Regions from separate parts of the Sporosarcina sp. FA15 genome, predicted to be linked through region 3. Evidence: riboswitches for the same ligand, from Rfam matches in the RefSeq annotation. Region 3 holds a riboswitch; each other region holds the start of a gene.
The links. Region 3 has a riboswitch for cobalamin ahead of mmgD (citrate synthase). Riboswitches for the same ligand answer to the same signal wherever they lie in the genome.
Positions count from the first base shown of each region.

Region 1 (3,288 bases), 1.4 Mb from region 3:
GGTACCTGATGTTTGCGGAGCAGTTGCCACACGGTTTCCGTATGACCTTCCACGCCATCGCTTGCGCTAATGATAATAATGGCATAATCCATTACTTGAATAGCGCGTTCCATTTCAGGAGAAAAATCGACGTGTCCAGGTGTATCGATAATGTAGTAGGTAGATCCGTTATAGGAAATGGATGCCTGGTCTGCAAAAACCGTAATACCTCTTTCTTTCTCAATTGTATGGCTATCGAGGAAGGCGTCTTTATGGTCCACGCGTCCTCTCTGCTTAATGCTTTTTGTATGATAAAGCAGTTGTTCAGAAAAAGTTGTTTTTCCTGCATCTACGTGTGCAAGTATGCCAATTGTTTTATACATGATGTCGCTCCTGTCCATTTCTTGCTACTACCAGTAGTATAGCAAATCTGAATTGGGCGAATGACCTTAAATAGGTGTTATACTGTAAAGACAAACTGAATGTGAAGGAGGAATCAGATTTTGAAATATTCAAGAACGAAAATGGAACAGCTTGTAAAGAATGATAAAGAGCTGTCAAAACGTTTGAAACAGATAATGGCAGAGCTTGACTTAGAGAAGAGTTTTGCTTTGAAAGCGTTGTATCATGCGGATGTAAAAGACGGTGGTACGCATCAGAGGAATTATCAGGAACTGTAAGTACATTAAAAGCGTGGAAAGTCTATTATGACTGCCACGTTTTTTTTGATGCCTTTTTCACTGGATCATTTCCAGTCTGCTTTCGGCGAACTATTTATAACATCTTTACCGATGGGCAAGTGTGGCTAGGAATTGCAGTTCATTGCTCCTAGATAATCCTGTCGCATCCCTACACATCAAGACATCTCGGTAATCATATAGAGGTCAGCAATCCAAAGTAATTGTACAAGAAGCGGCTATATATGTTGAATTAAAGAATCCTATTGAATCAGTTGTGGTGCTCAATAATGAGAGAGCTGTTATTCGGGTTGTGGATTGTAGATCGCTTGGCGCTTTGGGGATGCCTCTCGCCCTAAGCCTGGATTAACGCTTCGCATCCAGTCTTACGGCTTCGGCGACCCCTTTGCCGCGCCTGCGCTAGGTTATTCATTATCGAGAGAAATGTCATTTTGAGATGTATAGGGCGAGATTGTAAGGTGATTACTAGTTGCTACTATAAAAATTGAAATAAAGAATTCCATTGAACCGCTACGGCGCTAGGAGATGCCTCCCGCCATAAGCCAAGTAGCTTCGCCGCCAGTCTTATGCCCCTGTTAAGGCGCCTTCGCTCAGTATATATACCGAATTCAACATATATAATTATAGTCAAGAAAGACGCAATCCAGGTTGCAGATTTCATCCCAGATAATGAAATGCGCTTTCTCAAATAGAACACCCAGCGCAGGCGCGACTTCGCGGGAGGCATCCACAAAGCGTCGAAGCGGTATTGGTAGGAATTCTAATTTGCTCTAATTATTAGGGCTTTTTCAGTGGCCTCCCAAAAGCCCTTGTAGCGTAAACGCCGTATTCATTTGTTCAACATATATAGTGTTGGATTCAGTTATTTACTGGTTGTTTTTTAAGCTTAATCTTCTGGTGAACCGATTACTTCGTGTTTGATTTCATCGAATGCTTTTTGGAGGTTACGTGAATAAAGTTTTTTTACCTCTTCGTTTATAGACGTTGTTTTTCCAATCTGTTCTTCGTAATAAGAATAGGTTGAAGACAGTGATTGTGATTCGCTTATGATGAGATTTGTCATTAAGACATGTTTGAATGCGTCCAGATAATATTCTTTTGTTCCAAGTTTCATTGGCTAAAATCCCTTTCTTTTATGGAAATAAAAAAGCATCTTCCTAGTTAAACGTAAGGAAGATGCTAGTATGCGTAAATTTGTATGGTCGCTTGTTGCCGTAACGAATGGTTCGTAAACAGAAGTACACTATTGACTGCACAGTGAAATAAGAGGTATTGAGTCCTCTTATGTTTCTTTTGTATTACGTTCTTTCGTACGGCGGCTTTTACAAGAAATTGCTCGATCATAGCCGCACTTAACACCTCCTATCCGCGTAGGGAATTGGTGTGTACTGAAATAGGCAGGTCTCCTGGCTCATGATCATCGCGTTCTTTTCCCTTCCCATTCGTAACGAACAGTGGATTTGAAAAGAGTACTCCCATTTACAGTTGCGGGACAGCGTCGGTTTTTCACCGAACTTCCCTTTTAAGCTTTTATACAAAAGTAAAAAAGCACCTAATTTCTACACGTTATTCAGTTGTGCTTTTACTATAACATACATATTGTCTGACTTAACACGATTGCTAAACAAGGGGTTCATTAATGGCCCATTACCGCAAATTTGGACAAGAAAATGTCTATCCCTCTTACTATAATCAAGCTGGGGGGATAGAAAATGAATAAAATAAAAACAAAAGATCCATATCGAGTTTACATTTCTACATGCTTCTTATCACAATTATTTTTCACATTTATATTTACGGTGAACTTGTTGTACCATGTGCAAACTGTAAAGCTTGATCCGCTTCAACTTGTGTTAATTGGGACCGTTTTGGAGCTTTCCGTTTTTCTTTTTGAGATTCCAACTGGGGTTGTTTCGGATTTAAAAAGTCGGAAGTTATCTTTAATAATTGGGTATATATTAATAGGAATCGGTTTTTTAATTGAAGGGGTATTTCCCTATTTTGTAACAGTGCTAGTGGCTCAAATTGCATGGGGGATTGGCTATACCTTTACTAGCGGCTCTCAGCAAGCCTGGATTGCAGATGAAATAGGGGAGGAACGTGCTTCACTGGCATTTATAAAAGGGGCAAAGGCCGGTAATCTTGGCCAAATTATAGCTATTCCGCTCAGTATTTTAATGGGCTATTTTATGATTAACCTACCAATCATTATCGGCGGGCTATGTATGATTGGATTAGCCGTCTATTTAATGATTTTTATGAAAGAAGAAAACTTCAAACCGTTAGATAAAGAAGGAAGAATATCTACGCTGGGAAGTATGAAGGAGAATATGGGCAATATTATTTCCTATTCCAAAGCGAGCTTCATCATAAGGATGCTATTTCTCATTGCTTTATTTATTGGGTTTTATAGTGAAGGTTTTGACCGATTATGGATCGCTCATTTTTTGGAGGTCTCAAATATATCTTCGTTAACGATTGAGAAGTTAGTTGTGATAATGGGGGGAATTCAGTTCATTGTCGTGCTTATTTCCTTTGCAGCACTCCATTTTCTGAATCGAAGTGCTATCCACCAAAATCTAAGGCAGATTTATGTTGTTCTTTTTGTGGC
Region 1 covers NZ_CP188818.1:3,620,723-3,624,010, forward strand. Annotated here, with positions in the region: gene ACP8HG_RS17055 (GTP-binding protein) at 1-362, opposite strand, end outside; gene ACP8HG_RS17060 (hypothetical protein) at 483-659, shown strand; gene ACP8HG_RS17065 (hypothetical protein) at 1,564-1,791, opposite strand; cobalamin riboswitch at 2,057-2,248, opposite strand; gene ACP8HG_RS17070 (MFS transporter) at 2,390-3,288, shown strand, end outside.
Region 1: it holds a riboswitch for cobalamin, as region 3 does, so the genes downstream of both, ACP8HG_RS17065 (hypothetical protein) here and mmgD (citrate synthase) in region 3, are expected to answer to the same signal.

Region 2 (3,288 bases), 1.9 Mb from region 3:
AGTCAGTGTCGTACAAATGGTTCAGTTATATAAAGACGGTGAAAAGTTCAAGATGAGTAAACGTACGGGGAAAGCTGTAACCTTGCGTGAGCTAGTTGAGGAAGTTGGTCTGGACGCAGTCCGTTACTTCTTCGCAATGCGTTCAGGTGACTCGCAGATGGACTTCGACCTAGATCTAGCGATTTCTCAGTCGAATGAAAACCCTGTGTACTATGCACAATATGCGCATGCACGGATTTCATCAATCTTGCGTCAAGCTGATGAAAATGGCATGGCTGCAACTGTGGATAATGTTTCTTTATTGCAAGCTGAAAAAGAGCTAGAATTACTGAAAAAAATCGGAGACTTCCCGCAAGTAATCAGTGATTCAGCGAGAATTCGTTCACCGCACCGCGTTGCAACGTATATCCAAGAACTAGCGGCTACATTCCATAGCTTCTATAACGCAGAAAAAGTGTTAGATCCAGACAACCGCGAATTATCAGGAGCACGTCTAGCACTAATTACAATCACACGCACAACAATTGCCAACGCATTGAAACTGATTGGTGTTTCTGCACCAGAAAAGATGTAATAAAATTGAACGCCACACTTGAGAGATTGTTATCTCTCAAGTGTGGCGTTTTTCACATGCAGATATTCTCTCTATATATGTTGAACAAATGAATACGATGCATGCTCTTTTACAAGGGCTTTTGGAAGGCCGCTGAATAAGTCCAACTACCTGGAATGAATTAGAAATCCTGCTAATATCGCTTCGACGCTTTGTGGATGCCTCCCGCGATAAGCCAGAAAGAAGACCGCTTTCAGTCTTATCGCTCCGGCTACCACGAAGGCGTGCCTTCGCTGGATTGTCTATATAATAGAATGCACATTGCATTGTCGGGGAAAAGACCTGTAGCTCGTAGTATGTCTTTCTTCAATGAAATTAGTATAAAATAGTACTCACATTATAATCTCAGTCCAAACTCATGGCGAGAGGCATCCCCAAAGCGCCAAGCGATCTGTAATCCACACGCCGAACTACAACTCTTCCGATTAATGTACACTCTAGCGCCAAGCGATCTACAATCCACATTCCGAATTAATACTCTCTCATCATCGAGCGACACAACAGATTCAACGGGATTCTTTAATTCAACATATCTAAATCTACAAATCTCCCTCACTATCGACACAATAAAAATTTGTAGTATACTGAAAGTTGTACAAAATACATACCAAACATAAAGGTGCCCCGCATTAAAAACGGGGTTAAAAGGGAAGTCGGTTCAATGCCGGCGCGGTCCCGCCACTGTAAGTGTGAGTTAGTCGCAATGTGTCACTGGAAAAAGTTCCGGGAAGACGCGGCAAGCCTTGAACACGAGCCAGGAGACCTGCCTTTATGGATCACACGTACCCTACGAGGATAGGATTAGTGAAAATCGACGTCACTGTGCGTCCAGATTTTTACTCAGCTTATTCCTCCGTAGCAATTACGGGGGATTTTTATTTGGAACAAACAGGAGGAAAACAACATGAAAAAGATTTGGCAATTAGGATTAACGGCATTTTTGGCAGTATTCTTGCTCGCAGCATGTGGAACAGCTACTACACCAGATAAGCCGAAAGTAGATGGAACACCGGAAGCGGAAGTGGTTAAAGCTGAATTCCCGCTTACGTTAACGGACTCGGTTGGCAATGAAATTACCCTGGAAACTGCACCGGCAACAATCGTTTCTATGGTGCCAAGCAACACGGAAATATTGTTTGAACTAGGTCTTGGGGATGCGATTGTCGGCGTCAATGACTACGATGATTATCCAGCAGAAGCACTTAAAAAAGAGAAAATCGGCGGCCAGGATTTCAACGTCGAAAAAATCGTTTCCATGAACCCTGAAATTGTTTTTGCACATGAATCAGGACTTGGAACAGGCAAAGAAGGACTGCAACAAATCCGCGATGCAGGAATCCCAGTCTTTGTTGTAAAAAATGCAGTGAGTTTCGAAGAAACGTACACAACGATTGAAACAATCGGTCAAGCGACTGGTAAAACAGTAGAAGCAAAAAAAATCATTACGGACATGAAAGTAAAAGTAGAAGAAGTATTGGCGAAATTAGTAACAGTCGACAATAAAAAAACAGTTTTTGTTGAAACATCACCTGAGCCAAACATTTACACACCAGGAAAAAATACATTTATGGATCAAATGCTAGAAATGATTGGTGCTGAAAATATTGCTGCTGATCAGGAAGACTGGTTTATGATAGCTCCGGAAGAAATTATTAACCGTAATCCGGATGTAATTATCGTGTTGTATGATTATATCGAAACGGCAGTTGCAGACGTTTATGCACGCCCAGGTTTCGATACGATTACGGCAATTAAAGAAAAAGCTGTTGTTCAAGTTAAAGAGAATATCACGAGCCGTACAGGCCCACGTCTTGCTGAAGGGCTTGAAGAAATAGCAAAAGCCATCTACCCTGAGGCTTTCGGTGAGTAAATCCAGCGTTGCCTACATCGTTTCCGCCGCCGCACTCGTTGTGGCGGTGTGGCTCGGTGTGTCAATCGGGTCTGTGAAAATACCGATTAGTACGTTATGGAATGCGGAGGCGGATGCAACAGCTACCAATATTTTGTGGAAGATTCGTATGCCGCGTGTCGTGCTTGCCGGACTTGTCGGCGCATCGCTCGCGATTTCGGGAGCTGCTTTCCAAGGGTTGCTGAAAAATCCGCTCGCTGATCCATACACCCTCGGAGTGTCATCCGGCGCCTCGGTCGGTGCTGTTATGACGCTCTTTTTTGGTATTTCTATCCCGTTTTTAGGCACTTATACGCTTCCTATATTCAGTATGGTTGGTGCTGCATTAACAATGTTCCTCGTTCTTGGATTTGCACGCCTCGTTGACCGAGCGATGAAAATGGAAACAATTATTTTGACTGGAATCATTTTCGGTTCGTTCCTCGGTTCTGTACTATCACTTATGATAGCGCTCACAGGGGAAGAGTTGCGTCAAATTATTGGTTGGCTACTCGGCAGTGTATCAATGCGGGGATGGAATTATATTACGATGATTTTGCCATTCGTCGTCGTAGGTTCATTCATGCTGTGGCTGAATCGCCGCGAATTAAATGCGATGTTATTTGGAGAAGAACGAGCGCATCATTTAGGTGTCAACGTCAAACGCCGTAAGTTTGCCATTCTGATTGGTGGATCCATCCTGACAGGTTCGGCAGTCGCGGTGTCCGGCACAATTGGCTTTGTTGGTCTAGTCGTTCCGCATATGACGCGGCTTCTTTGGGGATCT
Region 2 covers NZ_CP188818.1:3,073,724-3,077,011, reverse strand. Annotated here, with positions in the region: gene argS (arginine--tRNA ligase) at 1-574, shown strand, start outside; cobalamin riboswitch at 1,214-1,398, shown strand; gene ACP8HG_RS14385 (ABC transporter substrate-binding protein) at 1,518-2,483, shown strand; gene ACP8HG_RS14380 (FecCD family ABC transporter permease) at 2,476-3,288, shown strand, end outside.
Region 2: it holds a riboswitch for cobalamin, as region 3 does, so the genes downstream of both, ACP8HG_RS14385 (ABC transporter substrate-binding protein) here and mmgD (citrate synthase) in region 3, are expected to answer to the same signal.

Region 3 (3,288 bases):
GTACACGACTGCCATTTGGAACAATAGTACCCGGTACTACAGGTCCTAGTAATTTCGTACACTCCGGATAGCTTAATGCCAATATTCCACACCCGATTGTATCTATTAACACATTATGTGCTGTCTTATATGCTTCCTCGCTTGTAATTTCTTTATTTAAAACATAGTCCGTAATTTCCTCTATCAGTGTGTCCATTGTCATTTGTTCTTTCAATTTCAACATCTAACTCTTCCTTTCCGCTTTCAATTTGTTTAGAATAGTACTAAGTGATGCCTAGTGTATCGCTGTTGTGGTGAACGGCCAGTTACAACTCCCCAGTTGAATGATTGCTGTGTCGTTCGCCTATATAATGAACCCTTGGACGGTATAAACGATTATTTTCATGTTGTTCAATAACATGCGCACACAATCCTACTGTTCTCGAACCAAAAAAGATTGGTGTGTATAATGGGATTGGAATGCCCAGCATCCAATATACCGGTGCCGCGTAATAATCTAGATTTGGATAAAGTCCTTTCTCTCTCTCCATTATGGTTTCTCCCGCCTCACACATTCGGTAAAGGAGATCGTCACCCTTTAGCGCACATAACTCCTTTAAAGCATCCTTCATTACCAAGGCCCTTGGATCCATCTTTTTCATATAGACTCGATGACCAAACCCCATAATTTTCTCTTTATCACGTAAACGCTTTTCTAATAACAATTCAAATGCGTCAACAGAACCAGCCTCTAAAAGCATATTCATGACTGCTTCATTCGCTCCTCCATGTAAATAGCCCTTTAAAGAAGCAACCGCTCCAGTCAATGCACCATATAAATCCGAAAACGTCGAGGCAATTACCCTTGCGGTGAAGGTGGAATTTGGCATTTCGTGCTCGCTATAAAGTAGTAGCGACTGGTCAAAAATAGATTCTTCCAACTCTGTCGGTTTCCTCCCCGTAATCATATAAAGGAAATTAGCACTGTATGACAATTCTTTCAACGGGTGAATTTGTTCCTCTTCCTGTAAAATGTGAAAGCTGTTCGCAATTATTTCTGGAATTTTGCCAAGTAACTCGTAAGCTCTTTTTTTATTGATAGCTAGAGTGTGCTGATCAATTTCCTTATCATAGCCCGCTAAAGCAGATATCCCAGTTCGCAATGCGTCCATTGGATGTGTCTCTTTAGGCAATGCTTGCAAAATCTTTGTGACACCTTCTGGCACACCATGCTCTTTTTTCAATTTATCTGCCACATCTGCTTTTTCAGTATCAGACGGCAAGGTATTTTCCATTAGCAAGTGGACAATATCAAGATACCCTTTTGTTTTTGAAAGCTCGATTAAATCGTATCCTTTGATAATAATCTGACCCAATTCCGTATCGAGCAGCGAAATGGATGTTTCAGTGGCGATCACGCCTTCAAGTCCTGGTAAAAATGTAAGTGTATTCGTCAAACTATTTTCCCCCAATCTGAATGGTTATGACTCTGAGATTTGTAAACGCTTTCACTTCACCAAAAATTATCCTATTTGTATCTGTTCGCAGCGCTTCCCCTTATTTCTGACCATAAAAAAAACAACTTCATAAGAGAAGTTGTTAAAGAGCGCTAGAATCCCAACTAAAAGAAAGCTGCCTGTTAAAAATAGGCATAGCTCATCCGCGCGTCCTTAACACCCCCTATCCTCGTAGGTCAACATGTGTTATAAAAAGAGGCAGGTCTCCTGGCTAATGATCATTGCTATTCGTACCTTCCCACTTTTTTATAAAAAGCAGTGGTTTAAACGAAATCGCTCCCATTTACAGTTGCGGGACAGCGTCGGATTCTCACCGAACTTCCCTTTTAAGCAGACCAATACGTCAGTATTAATCCGCACCTATTTTTACACATATTCAATTATCGAAATATCCCCTTGACTATAACACAAACTTTTAAATATTCCAATTATTTATTCATATCTAATTTCTATTGTTTCAGAGAGGCATTAAGTATACCGACTTCAAGAATGCGTAAACAATAATTGGATACTCTTTTCATTTTTCATCACTTATCATTACTATTACATAAATAGGAAACGTATATTCAATCCCCATTTACATACTATATATGTTGAATTAAAGAATCCCATTGAATCTTCCGTGGCGCTCAATAAGGAGAGCGTTTTAATTCGGAGGCCACTGAAAAAGTACGATTTCCTTCAATCCGGTTGATTTCCGTTCCGAGCGGACGCTTTCCGCGGGCACGGCTTCAGCCAATCGAACAGCAAAGGGTTCGATTGGCCGTATTTCTGCGTTCTTGGCAGAAATTAAGGCATTCTTGCCCCGTGCTCCCAACTCTAACGCTTTTGCTCGCAAAAGCCGTTCTGCGTAACGGCACTTCCTGCGGGGTCTTCAGCTCGCGCTGTTCCCGCTGGAGTCGCCGCTCTTCACTACAATCAACTAGTTCTTACTATAAAAAAGAACTTTTTCAGTTTTCTCTTAATTCGGGGTGTGGATTGTAGAGCGCTTGGCGCTTTGGCGACCCCTTTGCCGCGCGTGCACTAGGGTGTTCATTATCGAGAGAAATGTAATTCGAGATGTATATGCTGAGATTATAAGGTGATTACTAGTTGATACTACTTATATTCAAGAAAGACGTGCTCCAACTTGCAAATTGCATCACAGATAATGAAAAGCTCTTTCTCACATAGACCATCTAGCGAAGGCGCGTCTTCGTGGTAGCCGGAGCGATAAGACTAAGGAGGGATGCAGTTCAATCCCTCCCATGTGGTCTTCTTTCTGGCTTATCGCGGGAGGCATCCACAAAGCGTCGAAGCGGTATTAGTGGGAATCCTAAACCATTCCAAGTACTAATGCTTTTTCAGTGACCTCCCAAAAGCCCTTGTAAAGCGCATACGCCATATTCATTTGTTCAACATATAGAATTAATTAACTGAACCTATATATCTCCTAAATCGACAATTTCCCCTGTCACCGCATCAACACATTCCGCCGCATCCAACAAGCCGCAAAGAATATACTTACCTACGAACTCATCATATACATAAGTCGGATCAAGCGTAATATAGGGTATCATTTTCTCAAATGCTTCTTCAGGTGTTACGACCGCGTTTGCGGCAGGGAGAAAGGCTTCAAAAATCTCAAACATCGAGCCATTATCAAGATAATTTAGCACCTTCATCGTTTCCGGATTCATGAAAACAACTACTTTTCGATTAAAAATCATTGGGTTTTCTTCATTTATTTCACAATGCGCTTCGATAAAGTTCTCTTGACAACGAAGTTGGGACAGCTTCCACTTCCCTGATT
Region 3 covers NZ_CP188818.1:389,051-392,338, reverse strand. Annotated here, with positions in the region: gene ACP8HG_RS02005 (bifunctional 2-methylcitrate dehydratase/aconitate hydratase) at 1-223, opposite strand, end outside; gene mmgD (citrate synthase) at 306-1,436, opposite strand; cobalamin riboswitch at 1,677-1,875, opposite strand; gene ACP8HG_RS01995 (hypothetical protein) at 2,918-3,288, opposite strand, start outside.